Regions from separate parts of the Streptomyces sp. NPDC057445 genome, predicted to be linked through region 2. Evidence: riboswitches for the same ligand, from Rfam matches in the RefSeq annotation. Region 2 holds a riboswitch; each other region holds the start of a gene.

Region 1 (4,516 bases), on a different contig from region 2:
GAGATGGAGCCGGTCGCCGTCCCACGCTCGTCTGTCCTGGACGGACTTGAGCGACCACAGGTCGAGGACGGGGCAGTTGTGGCGGTCGGCGATGGCACGCACATGCGCGGTGTATGTGGCGATCTTGCCGCGCAGATGACGGAGCACGGGCACGCCCCGGGTGTCGAAGCCGGTCGTCACCATGACGGTGCCGACGGCACCGGCAAGGTCGGCGACGGCTCGTTCGAAGCGCTCGGCGACATCGTCCGGGTCGGTGCCGGGACGGATGATGTCGTTGCCTCCCGCGCAGAACGTCACCAGGTCGGGTGCGAGTTCCTTCGCCCGCGGGACCTGCTCCTCCACGATCTGGTCGAGGAGTCGTCCGCGTACGGCGAGATTGGCGTAACGGAACGTGTGCTCCGGTACACGGTCGTCGAGAAGGACCGCAAGGCGGTCCGCCCAGCCCACGAACTGTCCCTCTGGTCCAGGGTCTCCGACGCCCTCGGTGAAGCTGTCACCGATCGCCGCGTACGACCCGAATGCGCCATGTGCTCTTGATCTCGAATCGTCTGCCACGTCGAGACATCATTCACCGGGTGAAGTGACCTACGCCACCGTAGGGAGGGGTTGACGTGGCGTGACATAGACCACCTGGTCAGGTTCTCGCAAAGTGGGAATACGGCGGAACACAGACGTCCGCCACCCCCTCCGTCAGGAAAAGGGGCGGCGGACGTCACTGACGTTACGTCAGCTTCAGATCGACACGCCGTGCTGCCGGAGATAGGCCAGCGGGTCGATGTCCGAGCCGTAGCCCGGTCCGGTGCGGATCTCGAAGTGCAGGTGCGGGCCGGTGGAGTTGCCGGTGGAGCCGGAGAGGCCGATCTGCTCGCCGCCGCGAACGCTCTGGCCGGACGAGATCGAGAGCGAGGAAAGGTGGGCGTACTGCGAGTAGGTGCCGTCGGTGTGCTGGATGACGACCTGGTTGCCGTAGGCGCCGGCCCATCCGGCCGAGACCACGGTGCCCGGGCCCACGGACTTGACCGAGGTACCGACGGAGGCGATGAAGTCGAGACCGGTGTGGTAACCACTGGACCACATGGCACCGGGGGTTCTGTAGGCGGTGCTGATGCTGCCGGTGACCGGAGCGGTGTAGTCGGTGACCTTGCTCGGCGCGGCGGGAGCTGCGGCCGGCGCGGCGGGAGCTGCGGCCGGGGCCGCGGCGGGGGCGGGGGCAGCAGCCGCACCCGAGCCGGGACGGGAGGCGGCGGGCCCGGCGGCGGCCGCAGCACGCTCGGCCGAGCGGGACGAACGCTCCTCCTTGGCCGGAGCAGCGGCCTCCTTGGCCGGAGCAGCGGCCTTCTTCGCCGGAGCAGCGGCCTTGCGCTCCGCCGGGGCCTTCGACTCGGGCTTGCCGCCGATCGTGAGCTTGAGCCCCGGGTGGATCAGTGACGGGTTCTCACCGACGGCCTCGCGATTGTCGGCATACAGCTTCTTCCAACCGCCGTCGAGGTCCTGCTCGGCCGCGATCTTCGAGAGGTAGTCACCGGCGACGACCGTGTAGCTCTTGGGCGCCTTCGGAGCCTTGGGCGTCTGCGGGGCGACGGCCCCCTGGGCGACGGAGGCGACATGACCGGAGGTCACGGCGGGAGCGGACTTCTCCACAGCGTGCGCACCGGCGGTGCCGATGAGCGGGAGTGCGATGGCGGCGCCACCCGTACCGGCGGCGACGAATCCGCGCGTGAACGGGCTGGTCCTCGGACGGCGGTGCTTACCCTTTCCGGGCATGGCGAATTCCTCTCCGGCGCCTGCGAGGTGAGCTGTCGGGTTCGGGCTGGAGATGCCCGGCCGCGCATGCGCGACTTCACCCCTAGCCGTCCGGTACTCCCGGCCGGCGGACTTACCTGGGTCCCCCGCTCCTGCCACACGTGGATGGGTGCGATATTCCGGACGGCGGCAGGATTGGGCGATCCGACCGGATTGCGGTGACCGTAAGCGAGCCGGACCGAGGGGAACAAGCCACCTCATTCGGTCGGCATTCGCCCGCCCGATATCAACACGGAATTTCCGGTCACACTCCGTGGATTCGGGATCTTCGATGTCCTTACGGACAAGGGGAATTGACCGCGGCACACGGCAACAGAACGTCACGAATATGATCCCGCTCACTGCGCGGAGGCCATCTCCCTTGTTACCGGGGCGCGTTATGCGAAAACAGTCAATACGGACAGAAGGGCCATTAGAGACTCATGCCGACAATCTCTAACTTCGCGGATGGAACGCAGCGATCACACATTCCGTCGCCGCAGCCAGGCACCACCGCGTCGAGATCACCCCGGAGCTCCGTGTCCGTTCCGTGATGCAGCAGCAAGGTCGCAGCGGAGTCGTCCCGCAGCCGGTGATGGAGGTCGAGCGCAAGAGCGTGAACGGGACCAGGGAAGGGCGGCCACAGCCCGGAGCAGCGTGCACAGCGGCTCCCCTGCCGGACAGAACCCGGATACGCCCCCACCGACCGCGCTCCCAGAGCCGCAGGAACCGAGATGATTGCCTGAGGAATCAATGTCGTATGGTCAGGATCGCGCCACTGTCGGCGAGCAGTGCCGACCGCAGACACGGAGGAGTCCCCGTGACGCAGCAGCTGCCCCAGGTCCCCTCGACCGAACCTGAGCTCTCCGGCGTGCGCAACTTCCGGGACGTCGGCGGACTGCCGACGGTGGACGGGCGCCAGGTGCGGTACGGCCGGCTCTTCCGCAGCGGTCACCTCGCGCACGCCACCGACAGCGACGCCGCCTTCCTCGCGTCGCTCGGGCTCCACACGATCTTCGACTTCCGCAATGCCGCCGACCACGGGCTGGAGGGCCCGGACGTCGAGCTGCCCGGGGTGCGGAACGTGAACATCCCGCTCAGTGATCCCGCCGACGGCGCGGAGTTCTGGGGGATGGTCCGCGACGGCAACCTCGACCAGCTGAAGTCGATCCTCGCCGACGGCAAGGCGGCCGGCCGCATGTCCGCCTCGTACCGGGTGATGATCAAACACCGCACGGCCGAGCACAGCCGGGTCCTGCACGCGCTGGCGGAGGACAGCGTTCCGGCGCTGATGCACTGTGCGGCCGGCAAGGACCGCGCGGGTCTCTCGATCGCCATCTCGCTGCTCGCGGTGGGGGTGGAGCGGGATGCCATCGAGGCCGACTACCTGAAGTCGAACGACCCGCACCGGCGCTACAAGGTGCGCCGCAGCGACTCCTCCCCCGCGGGGATGTCTCCGGAGGTCATGGAGCTGCTGAGCCCGCTCTTCGACGCCCGGTCCGAGTACCTCGCGGCGGCGTTCGCCACCATCGAGGAGACCTGGGGCAGCACCGAGCGCTACCTCTCCGAGGGACTCGGCGTCTCGTCCGAGACACGCGAGCGGCTGCGCGAGCGGCTGCTGGACGGCTCGGTCTGAGCCCCGCAGCCGCCGGTCAGCTGCCTCCGACGGTGAACAGCAGGTAGAGGAAGGCCGCGAACAGGTGGCCCGCGACCAGATAGGCGAACAGCCGGACGATCAGTCCGACGGGAAACGTCTGCTCCTGGTTCGCGTCGTTCTTCGATGACGGCTTCTTCGGCATGGCCAGTCTCCTCAAGCGTGCGGGTGGGCGTGCGGGTCGGGGCTCTGCAGCAGGGTGTGGACGAAGAGCAGCTCGACCCCACCCGGTGCGACCGCGGCGATACGGTGCGGCGTCAGCGAGTCGAAGTGGGCGCTGTCCCCGGGTTCGAGTTCGTGCACTGTCTCGCCCAGGCCGAGCCGCAGCCGGCCTTCGAGTACGTACAGCCACTCCTCGCCGGGATGGACCCTCACCAGGTCCCCCTGGCCCCCGGCCCCGTGGGGCACCCGGACCCGCAGGGCCTGCATGGCGCGCCCACGGCCACCGGCCTGCTGGTAGGTCCAGCCGTCGGCGGCTGCGTGGCCCGTCCGGTCGCCGCGAATGATCGCGTCGCGTTCCGGATGCAGCTCGCCGAGCAGCTCCCCGACCGTCGTACCGTAGATCCTGGCGAGGGTGAGCAGCATGGGCAGCGACGGCTGCCGGTTGCCGGTCTCCAGCCGGGAGAGATGGGCAGGCGACAGACCGGCGCGCTGCGCCGCGGCCTCAAGGGTGAGGCCCTGTCGACGGCGCAGTTCACGCAGCCGGGGCGCGACCTCGGGCAGTTCGTCGACCGCCTTCGCGGCGGGCTCCTGGCGGTGCGGCCCGGAAGACTGTCCGGCAGAAAGGCTCATGCCGCTATTGGGCCAAAATCTTTCCTCTGAGGCAAGTAACTTGCCTCAGAGGCAAAGGACAGGGGCCTCAGCGATTGGCCACGGCCTGCTTGACGAGTGTCCTGCCGAAGTCCCACATCAGGCCGCTTCCCCCGTGCGCGTCGTCCATGACCGCGGTGAAGGCCTGGACGAAGCGCTCGACCTCGGCCTCGCCGATGATCAGCGGCGGGATCAGCTTGATCACTTCCAGATGGTCACCGGAGACCTGGGTGAGGATCCGGTGCTTCTGCAGCAGCGGCACGACCACCA
Region 2 (4,516 bases):
GTTGCGCTGCGACACATACTGACGCGTCGGGTACGCGAGCGCGACGATCATCGAGCAGACCACCAGCGCGAGGAAGGCCGCCCGGCCGGTCAGCCTGGAGCGCCGGGCCTGGCGGCGCGTCTGCGAGCGGTAGACGCGGGCGGCGGTCTGCTCGCCGAGCAGCCGCAGTCTGGTCGCGGTCGAGAACCGGTCGCGGTCCTTGCCGGCCATGGTCCCGCCTCCCCTTTGTTACGCGCGTACGTCCCCGCACACGGTACGGGACCGGGTGCGGGGACGTACGGAGGCAGGTGTCAGCCCTTGAACCGCGGGAACGCAGAGCGGCCCGCGTAGACCGCCGCGTCGTCGAGGATCTCCTCGATGCGCAGCAGCTGGTTGTACTTGGCGACGCGCTCGGAGCGGGCCGGGGCACCGGTCTTGATCTGGCCGCAGTTGGTGGCGACGGCCAGGTCGGCGATCGTGACGTCCTCCGTCTCACCGGAGCGGTGGGACATCATGCACTTGAAGCCGTTGCGCTGGGCCAGCTCCACGGCGTCCAGGGTCTCGGTCAGCGAACCGATCTGGTTGACCTTGACCAGCAGGGCGTTCGCCGCACCGTCCTCGATGCCGCGGGCGAGGCGCTCGGGGTTGGTGACGAACAGGTCGTCGCCGACCAGCTGCACCTTGGCGCCGAGCCTGTCGGTGATGACCTTCCAGCCGGCCCAGTCGTCCTCGAACAGCGGGTCCTCGATGGAGACGAGCGGGTACGCGGAGACGAGCTCCTCGTAGTACTCGGTCATCTCGGCGGCGGAGCGCTCCTTGCCCTCGAAGACGTACTTGCCGTCCTTGTAGAACTCGGAGGCGGCGACGTCGAGCGCGAGGGCGATGTCCTTGCCGGGCGCGAAACCGGCCTGCCGGACGGCCTCGAGGATCAGGTCGAGGGCCTCGCGGTTGGAGTCCAGGTTCGGGGCGAAGCCGCCCTCGTCACCGAGACCCGTGGACAGACCGCGCTCCTTCAGGACCTTCTTGAGGGTGTGGTAGACCTCGGTGCCCCAGCGCAGCGCCTCGGAGAAGGACTCCGCGCCGATCGGGGCGATCATGAACTCCTGGATGTCCACATTGGAGTCGGCGTGCGAGCCGCCGTTCAGGATGTTCATCATCGGCACCGGCAGCAGGTGCGCGTTCGGGCCGCCCAGGTAGCGGAAGAGAGGGAGGTCGGCGGCCTCGGAAGCCGCGTGGGCGACGGCCAGGGACACACCGAGGATGGCGTTGGCACCGAGGGACGCCTTGTTGTCGGTGGCGTCCAGGTCGAACATCGCCTGGTCGATCAGACGCTGCTCGGTGGCGTCGTAACCGACGAGCTCCGGGCCGATCTGCTCGATGACGGCGAGTACCGCCTTCTCGACACCCTTGCCGTGGTAGCGGTTCGGGTCTCCGTCACGGAGCTCAATGGCCTCGAACGCACCGGTGGAGGCACCGGAGGGAACAGCAGCACGGCCGGTGCTGCCGTCGTCGAGGCCGACCTCGACCTCGACCGTGGGGTTGCCTCGGGAGTCCAGGATTTCCCGGGCTACGACGACGTCGATGGACGGCACGAGCATCTCCTTCTGGGATGTGACGCTAAATGTGACGCAAGCGGTGCAGGGCCGCTTCGGCCTTGCGGCATGAGCCTAACCGGCTCGGGGGCATCAGCCGGCCGGTGCCCGCCCCGTGGGACGAAAAAGGGAATCAAACAGACAGAAACCCCGGCCCGGCGCGTACGGGGGAAGGCGCGCCAGGCCGGGGGGCTGAGGGGGACGGGGGTGCGTCGTCCGGTGGTCCGCCGGGTCCACCGGACGACGTGATCCCCCGGGGACCACGAAGGTCCCCGGTCCGGGGCGGGGAGTCCCCGGTGTCGGGGGCCCCGGAGCAGGGTGGGTCAGCTCAGGTGGAGGAGCTGGCCGGGGTGGATGACGTCCGCGTCGTCGAGGATGTCCTTGTTCAGGTCGAAGAGCTTCTTCCAGCCGCCTTCGACCTTCTTCGCCTCGGCGATCTTGCTGAGGGTGTCGCCGGCCTTGACCTTGTACTCCCCGTCGCCCTTCTTGACCGGGGCGGCCGGGCGCTCGGAGCGGGTGGTCGGGGCCTCGGCGCGCTTCGGGGCCGGGGCGGGGGTCTCGGCCTTGGGGGCGGCGGGCTTCGGGGCGGCCTCGGCGGCGCCACCGGTGAACGGGGCGTTGGACAGGCCCACGCCACAGTGCGGCCATGCGCCCTTGCCCTGGCCGGCGAGGACCTTCTCGGCGACCTGGATCTGCTGGGCCTTGGTGGCCTGGTCCGCGCTGCCGGCGTATGCCGTGCCGCCGTACGCGGCCCAGGTGGAGGCCGAGAACTGCAGGCCGCCGTAGAACCCGTTGCCGGTGTTGATGGACCAGTTGCCGCCCGACTCGCACTGGGCGACGGCGTCCCACTCGGAGGCGGTCGCGGCGGACGCGGTGCCGGAGGCCATGAGCGGCGCGGCGATGGCGGCACCGGTGACACCGGCGAAGGTGGCGATACGGGCGGTCCGCCCGAGGGCGGTCTGGCGGCGGTGCTTGCCCTTGCCTGAAAGCAGCATGAAGTATCCCCTCACCGACGCCTACGAGGTGAGCTGTCGGGTTCGGGCCAAGTGAGTTGCCCGGCCGCGCAGACCATGCGCGCGGCTCCACCCCAAGCCGTGCCCTCCCTCAACGGGCGGGTACGGCACTTACCTTGGGTCCCCCGCTCCTGCCTACGGCGCATGATGCGTCGACTGTTCCCTGCGACCGACGGCAGGATTCGGCGTGACGGTCGACGGGGCCCGCGATGGCGAGCGTTCAGACCGTAAACACACGTCTCCCCGATGTTCAAAGACGAACATCGGGGAGAAAACGCCCATACCCGTCACGGACGGATGTCCGTTTTCGCAGGTGAGAGGCGGGATGGCCCTACTTGGCGGGCATGAGGCGCCAGTTGACCGGAAGAGACCCATGTCTCACTTGCACAGAAACGGACATAAGCGCCCTAACTACTTCTTCAACTGCTCCTGATCCAGGCCCAGATCGAGGCTCTGGCCAGGGAGGATGAGGTCGGCGTCAGAACCGACGACATCCTCGTTCGCCTCATAGAGCGCGGGCCAGCCGCCGGGGACCTCGTTGGCGTCCGCGATCGCCCAGAGGTTGTCGCCGGGCCGGACGGTGTACTCACCCGGCGTTGCGGCGACGTCTCGTGCCGATCCGTCACCTCGTGAGGCATGGCGCCCGGAATCACGCTCACTGTCAGAACTGCCCGAATTGCCCGGCTCGTCCTCATCGGTGGCCGCGGTACCGCGGTGCTTGCCGGCACCGGAGTCGGCGCCCTCGGCGGGATCGGCGCCCTCGGCGGACTCGGGCGCGCTCGGCTCCTGCCGCGAGCCGGCGGGCTCGGACGTCTCGGGCGACGCCGAGGAGTCCGTGGAAGGCTTCGACGACTCCGGCGAGGCGGAGGCCGAGGGGTCCGTCACGACGGAGTCCCTGCCGTCACCGAACGACGGCGGGTCGACCTCCTCCTGGACGCCGAGCGTCACACCCGGATCGACCTGGGCCTTGGCCCCGCCGGTCGTGAGCCCCGTGATCGCGGCGCAGCTCGCCCATGCGGAAGGACCCTGGGCGGCGAGGACCTTCTCCGCGACGGCGATCTGCTGCGAGCGGCTGGCGAGGTCGGGGCGCGGCGCGTAGGTCGTGCCGCCGAACTCGTCCCACTGCTCCTGCGACAGTTGCAGCCCGCCGTAGTAGCCGTTGTCGAGGTCGGCACTCCACATGCCGCCGCTCTCGCAGTCCGCGACCCGGTCCCATGTGGTGGTGTCGGCGGCCGAAGCGGAACCCGCGCCGAGCAGCGGGATCGCGATGGCCGACCCGGTCACGCCTGCCGCGACGATGAGGGCGGGAGCCTGACGGGGGCGGCGGTGTCGACCGTTCCCGGAGAGCATGCGGTGGCCTTTCGTGTGACGACAGGGGACCGAAGGGTCCCGAGTTGACGGTGAACGTAGCCGCATTCGAACGCGCATCACAAGTCGATGCAGCGGAGATCACGTGAAAGTCACGTTACTGACGCGTCGTCAGTTTTCTTGAGGAGTGAACTCAACGGGCAGAGTGCGCAATCCGCGCATAATGAGCCCCCCACGCCACCGCAAATCGGAAGGATCCGTCGCAAGTCGCAAGTCGGGCAAGCGGGTCAGCAGAGTCGCGAGCGCGGTCTGTCCCTCCAGCCGCGCCAGCGGCGCACCGAGGCAGTAGTGGATGCCGTGCCCGTACCCGAGATGCGGATTGTCCCGGCGGGCGAGATCGAGGACGTCCGCGTCGGGGAACCGCTCCGGGTCCCTGTCGGCAGCGGCGAGTACGACGAGGACGGGGTCGCCGGCGGCGATGTCCTGCCCGCCGAGGGTGAGCGGCTCCGTGGCGAAGCGCCACGTGGCCAGCTCCACCGGCCCGTCGAAGCGGAGGAGTTCCTCGACGCCGGTGGCAAGCAGTTCTGTTTCGCCGGCGGCGACGGAGGACTGGAGGCGGGCGCG
Region 3 (4,516 bases), on a different contig from region 2:
CTCGCCCTCTCGGGACTGGTCATCCTGGCGCTGGTGCGTGAGCAGACCGGCACAGAGGGCCTGCTCGTGGGCCTCGGCCTCGCCCTGCTTCCCGTGCCCCTGCTGCTGGCGGCGTTCCGCTGGCTGGACCGCGTCGAACCCGGCCCCTGGCGCAACCTCGTCTTCGCCTTCGCCTGGGGTGCCTGCGCCGCCGCGCTCGTCGCCATCATCGCGAACTCGTTCGCGACCCAGTGGATAGCGACCGCGACGGCCGATCCGGCATCGGCGGACACGATCGGCGCCACGGTCATCGCACCGGTCGTCGAGGAGAGCGCCAAGGCAGCCGCCGTCCTCCTCATCTTCGTCTTCCGGCGCCAGGACTTCACCGGGATCGTCGACGGCGTCGTCGTGGCCGGCTTCACGGCCACCGGCTTCGCCTTCACCGAGAACATCCTCTATCTCGGCAGCGCGTTCGGGGAGGACCAGGAGTTCGGCCATTCCGGCCTCTCGTCCGTCACCGCAGCGACCTTCTTCGTGCGGATCGTCATGTCCCCGTTCGCGCATCCGCTGTTCACCGTGATGACGGGCATCGGCTTCGGCCTCGCTGCGGTCACCGCCCGGCGGCGGAGGCTGCGCAGGACGGTGCTGCCGCTGCTCGGCCTCGCGCTCGCGATGGGCATACACGCGCTGTGGAACGGCTCGGGGGTGTTCGGCCCCTGGGGCTTCTACGCGGTGTACGTGGCCGTCATGGTCCCGGCCTTCGGGCTGCTGACCTGGCTGGCGATCTGGAACCGGCAGCGAGAGCTGCGTACGGTCGCCACCCAGCTCCCCGCGTACGCGGCGGCCGGCTGGCTCTCCCCCACCGAACCGCTCGCCCTCTCCTCGATGCGGGCGCGCACCGTGGCCCGCGACACGGCCGGCCGCACCCACGGCCCTGCTGCTGCCCGTGCGGTCTCCGAGTACGAGGCCTTCGCGACCTCTCTTGCCTTCCTCCGCCACCGCGCCCACCGGGGCACGGCAGGACCGGACTTCGTGGCACGCGAGCAGGAGCTGCTGCACCACCTCTGGCAGCGCAAGCACGTCGCTTCGCCCGCGCTGGCACACGCGGCGAGGGCGACGGGCCGGGTGTGGGCGCCGCCGCCCTATCTGGACTACGGGGGGTACAACCCGTACCGGGGATAGCGGGCCCGGACCTGGACTCCCGGCCCGGACTCGCGGGGTCCGGAGCCGTACGCACGACCTGGTGCCGTGCGTACGACCGGGACACGAGGAATCAGACGGTGAGGCCCTTGCCCCGCAGCCACGCCGCCGGGTCCACCCCGGCACCGCCGGGCGTGTGCACCTCCAGGTGCAGATGCGGGCCGGTGACGTTACCGGTCGCGCCCACGCGCCCGATCGTCTCGCCCGTCGAGACCGACTGCCCCGCGCCGACGGTCATCGACGACAGGTGGCAGTACCAGACCTCGCTGCCGTCCTCGAGCTCCAGCACGATGCGGTATCCGTACGCTCCCGACCAGCCCGCGGACTTGACGGTCCCTCCGTGCACGGCCTTCGCGGGCGTACCGGTGGGGGCGGCGAAGTCGAGGCCGGTGTGGTAGCCGGAGGACCACATGGAGCCGGCCTCGCCGAACGTCGAGGTGAGCGTGTACGAGGACGTCGGCAGGGAGTAGCTCGCGGCGAGCTTGGCGAGCCGCTCGGCCTCCGCCTTGCGCTCCGCCTCCTCCTCGGCCTGCTGCTTCTCCTTCGCGGCCTTGGCCTCGGCCGCCGTCTGCTGCGCTCTCGCCTCGGCCGCGGCCTTCTCTGCGGCGGCCTTCTCGACGGCCGCCTTCGCCTCGTTGTCGGCCTCGGCCTGCTGCTGCTCGGCCTGCTGGAGGATCCGTGCGCGCAGCGCCTCGCCCGCACCGCCCTGCTGGGTGTCGGCGGCGGAGGCCGTGTCGGCCACGGACATCGCGGTGAGCGGGGCGTCGTTCCGGTTGCCGTCCTGCTCGTCGGAGTCGTCCGACATCAGGGAGCCCACGCCCGGCAGCGACTGGGCGTCCGGGAGGTTGTCCGTGATGGTGTCGGGCAGGGAGATGGAGACCGCCGGCTTGTCCTGCGCGGTGGCTATGCCTCCGGCGCCGACCGCGGCGATGACGCCGACTCCGAGAACGGTGGAGCTCCGGGCGAGTCCGTTGCGCTGCTTGACGACGCGGTGCCTGCCACGGACCGGGCGGACGGTCTCCTCGGTCGGGTTCCATTCCTCCGCCCCGGTGGCCGGGGCCCACTCTGCGGTAGGGACCCACTCGGTGGTGGGGGGTTCTTGGAGGGCAGGCTCGTTGGACGCCACGGAGGCGTTCTCCTTTCCTTCCTTCTCGCCTACCGGGTTAGCTGACGGGTTCGGAGCAGGAAGGTCTCCTACGAGCACCACGAAGTGCCCGATTCACCCCAATTGGTGGTTCCCCGGTTCCCTTGCGGGATTCGGCGCATGCGCACGGTGCCGTCTCTTGCGACGGCTGGGACGACCGCGCTGCGTTATCGAACGTTAATAGACGCGGGGGCCGTATTCCAAGCTGTTCTGGCTGATCATTAACGGTTCCATGGCAGGACTTAACAGTCAGAAATGGAAGGAATCGGGCGAGTTGACGCCTACTCACAGGACACCCCTGCCCTGACGGTGCGTCATATGTTATGCGGAGGGCTGCCTTTCAATTACGTTCCGTCGCAATGCCGAGCTCCGGGGCATCGTCACCTCCCTCGTACGGCTGCGCACGCCTTCGTGGGGCAACGCCCGGCCTCGTGCGGCGACCCTCAGGGGACCACCGGCATCGTGCGGCGCCGCTGCGGCTGCCGCGCCCCGGGCCGGCTGACCGCGAGCAGCGCCATGTCGTCCGTCGCCGCGCCGCCCGTATGCCGTCGCACATCCTCGACGAGCGCGTCCAGCAGCTCCTCCGGGCCGGGAAAGATCCGGCCGTCCAGCCTTGCGCGCGGATCGTAGAAGGCTCCGTGCGTGTCGCGCGCTTCGGTCACGCCGTCCGTGTAGAGCAGCAGTGTCGCCCCGGACGGGAACGGCACGTCGTCCGCGTGATCCGGCCAGTGACCCAGATCGCCCATGCCGAGCGGCAGCGCGTTCCGGCTCGGATCCAGCGTGTCGAGGCCCCCGTCGGCGTACAGCACGAGGGGCGAAGGATGGCCGCGGTTGACCACCCGCACATGTCCCTCCCCGTGCGGGATCTCGGCGAGCACGGCGGTGGTGAACCCCTCGACCGCGTCGAGCCCGGAACGGCGCGTGTCCCGCGCGAGCGCACGCTCCAGGCGCCGCGCGACCCGCTCCAGCGAGGTTTCCTGCTCCGCCGCCTCCCGGAACGCCCCGAGCAGCACCGCCACCGTCTCGACCGCGCCCAGCCCCTTCCCCCGTACGTCCCCGACCACCAGCCTCACGCCGTGCGGGGTGTCCTCCACCGCGAACAGGTCCCCTCCGATGAACGCGTCCTCCTGCGCCGCCTCGTACCGGGCGGCGATGTGCAGCCCACCGATGCGCTCGTCGGGCGTGGGCAGCACGGCCCGCTGGGCGGCCTCCGCGATGACACGCGCGGAGGCGAGGCGCTCGCCGCTGCGGCGCAGAACGCTGTTGATGTAGAGGGCGAGGCCGGAGACCGTGAGCACGGTCAGCACCTCGGTCGTCGCCGGCACCTGCCCCAGGGTGCCGTTGTAGACATGCAGGCCGATCACGAGGGCGACACTGGCGACCGCGCTGAGCAGAGTGCCGCGCCAGGAGAAGAACGGGGCCGCCAGCAGCGGTGCGGCGGCGAAGAACGGCGAAGCCCGGTAGGCCTCCGGGGTGACCAGATCGAAGACCACGCCGATGACCATCACCAGCCAGGGCAGCAGCAGGGCCAGCCGACGGCCGCCGTTGCGCCGTGGCCCGTCGTCGCCTTCTTTCTGCGCCACCAGTGGTCTCCTGCCCGGTCCACACGGCTGCGGACGGTACCCGTCCCCACCCAGGCTGGCCGGAGCCGCGCCGCGCGGCGAGTCGCCGTCGGCCAACCGGGCTATCCACGAGCGTACGTCCGGCGGCGCGGGGCCGCGGTTCACCAGGGGCCCTCCTGGCGACCGCGCCACGGGACGGCAGGTACGGCCGGCAGGTACGGGCCAGCAGGTACGGCCGGCGCGCCCAGGGACGGCGAAGGCGCCCGCGAGGCGCGGCAGGTACGGACCGGCGAGCACGGCAGTTACGGACCGGCGGGTACGTAAAGGTCCAAGGGGGACGTGCCATCCGCCTCCGGAACGGGGCCGGGGCACACGAAAAGCGCCGAGGGCCCGGATCCTGATGGATCCGGGCCCTCGGCGTTCAGTAGCGGGGACAGGATTTGAACCTGCGACCTCTGGGTTATGAGCCCAGCGAGCTACCGAGCTGCTCCACCCCGCGTCGGTGAACACAACCTTACGCCATCGGAAGCAAGATCCACTCCAATTCACGGCTCGGGCGACGTGACGCTCGTCGCTCATGCCTTCGGGCACGCCGACACGGGTCGCGCGCCCTCCACCGGACGCCCGGCCC

The links. A riboswitch is a leader RNA that binds a small molecule or an ion and turns the genes downstream of it on or off. The one in region 2 is predicted to bind cyclic di-AMP.
Region 1: another riboswitch for cyclic di-AMP. It lies ahead of ACFU5O_RS07010 (peptidoglycan DD-metalloendopeptidase family protein); the one in region 2 lies ahead of ACFU5O_RS29760 (transglycosylase family protein).
Region 3: another riboswitch for cyclic di-AMP. It lies ahead of ACFU5O_RS30950 (peptidoglycan DD-metalloendopeptidase family protein); the one in region 2 lies ahead of ACFU5O_RS29760 (transglycosylase family protein).

The regions. Positions count from the first base shown of each region.
Region 1 covers NZ_JBHVDH010000002.1:480,345-484,860, reverse strand. Annotated here, with positions in the region: gene ACFU5O_RS07015 (SGNH/GDSL hydrolase family protein) at 1-555, opposite strand, end outside; gene ACFU5O_RS07010 (peptidoglycan DD-metalloendopeptidase family protein) at 733-1,764, opposite strand; cyclic di-AMP (ydaO/yuaA leader) riboswitch at 1,769-1,925, opposite strand; gene ACFU5O_RS07005 (tyrosine-protein phosphatase) at 2,603-3,418, shown strand; gene ACFU5O_RS07000 (DUF6126 family protein) at 3,435-3,581, opposite strand; gene ACFU5O_RS06995 (helix-turn-helix domain-containing protein) at 3,593-4,228, opposite strand; gene ACFU5O_RS06990 (aspartate aminotransferase family protein) at 4,296-4,516, opposite strand, start outside.
Region 2 covers NZ_JBHVDH010000020.1:36,780-41,295, reverse strand. Annotated here, with positions in the region: gene ACFU5O_RS29770 (septum formation initiator family protein) at 1-210, opposite strand, end outside; gene eno (phosphopyruvate hydratase) at 291-1,577, opposite strand; gene ACFU5O_RS29760 (transglycosylase family protein) at 1,895-2,566, opposite strand; cyclic di-AMP (ydaO/yuaA leader) riboswitch at 2,570-2,737, opposite strand; gene ACFU5O_RS29755 (transglycosylase family protein) at 2,996-3,934, opposite strand; gene ACFU5O_RS29750 (cytochrome P450) at 4,064-4,516, opposite strand, start outside.
Region 3 covers NZ_JBHVDH010000022.1:16,821-21,336, forward strand. Annotated here, with positions in the region: gene ACFU5O_RS30945 (PrsW family intramembrane metalloprotease) at 1-1,161, shown strand, start outside; gene ACFU5O_RS30950 (peptidoglycan DD-metalloendopeptidase family protein) at 1,253-2,305, opposite strand; cyclic di-AMP (ydaO/yuaA leader) riboswitch at 2,317-2,452, opposite strand; gene ACFU5O_RS30955 (PP2C family protein-serine/threonine phosphatase) at 2,767-3,906, opposite strand; tRNA gene ACFU5O_RS30960 (tRNA-Met) at 4,311-4,384, opposite strand.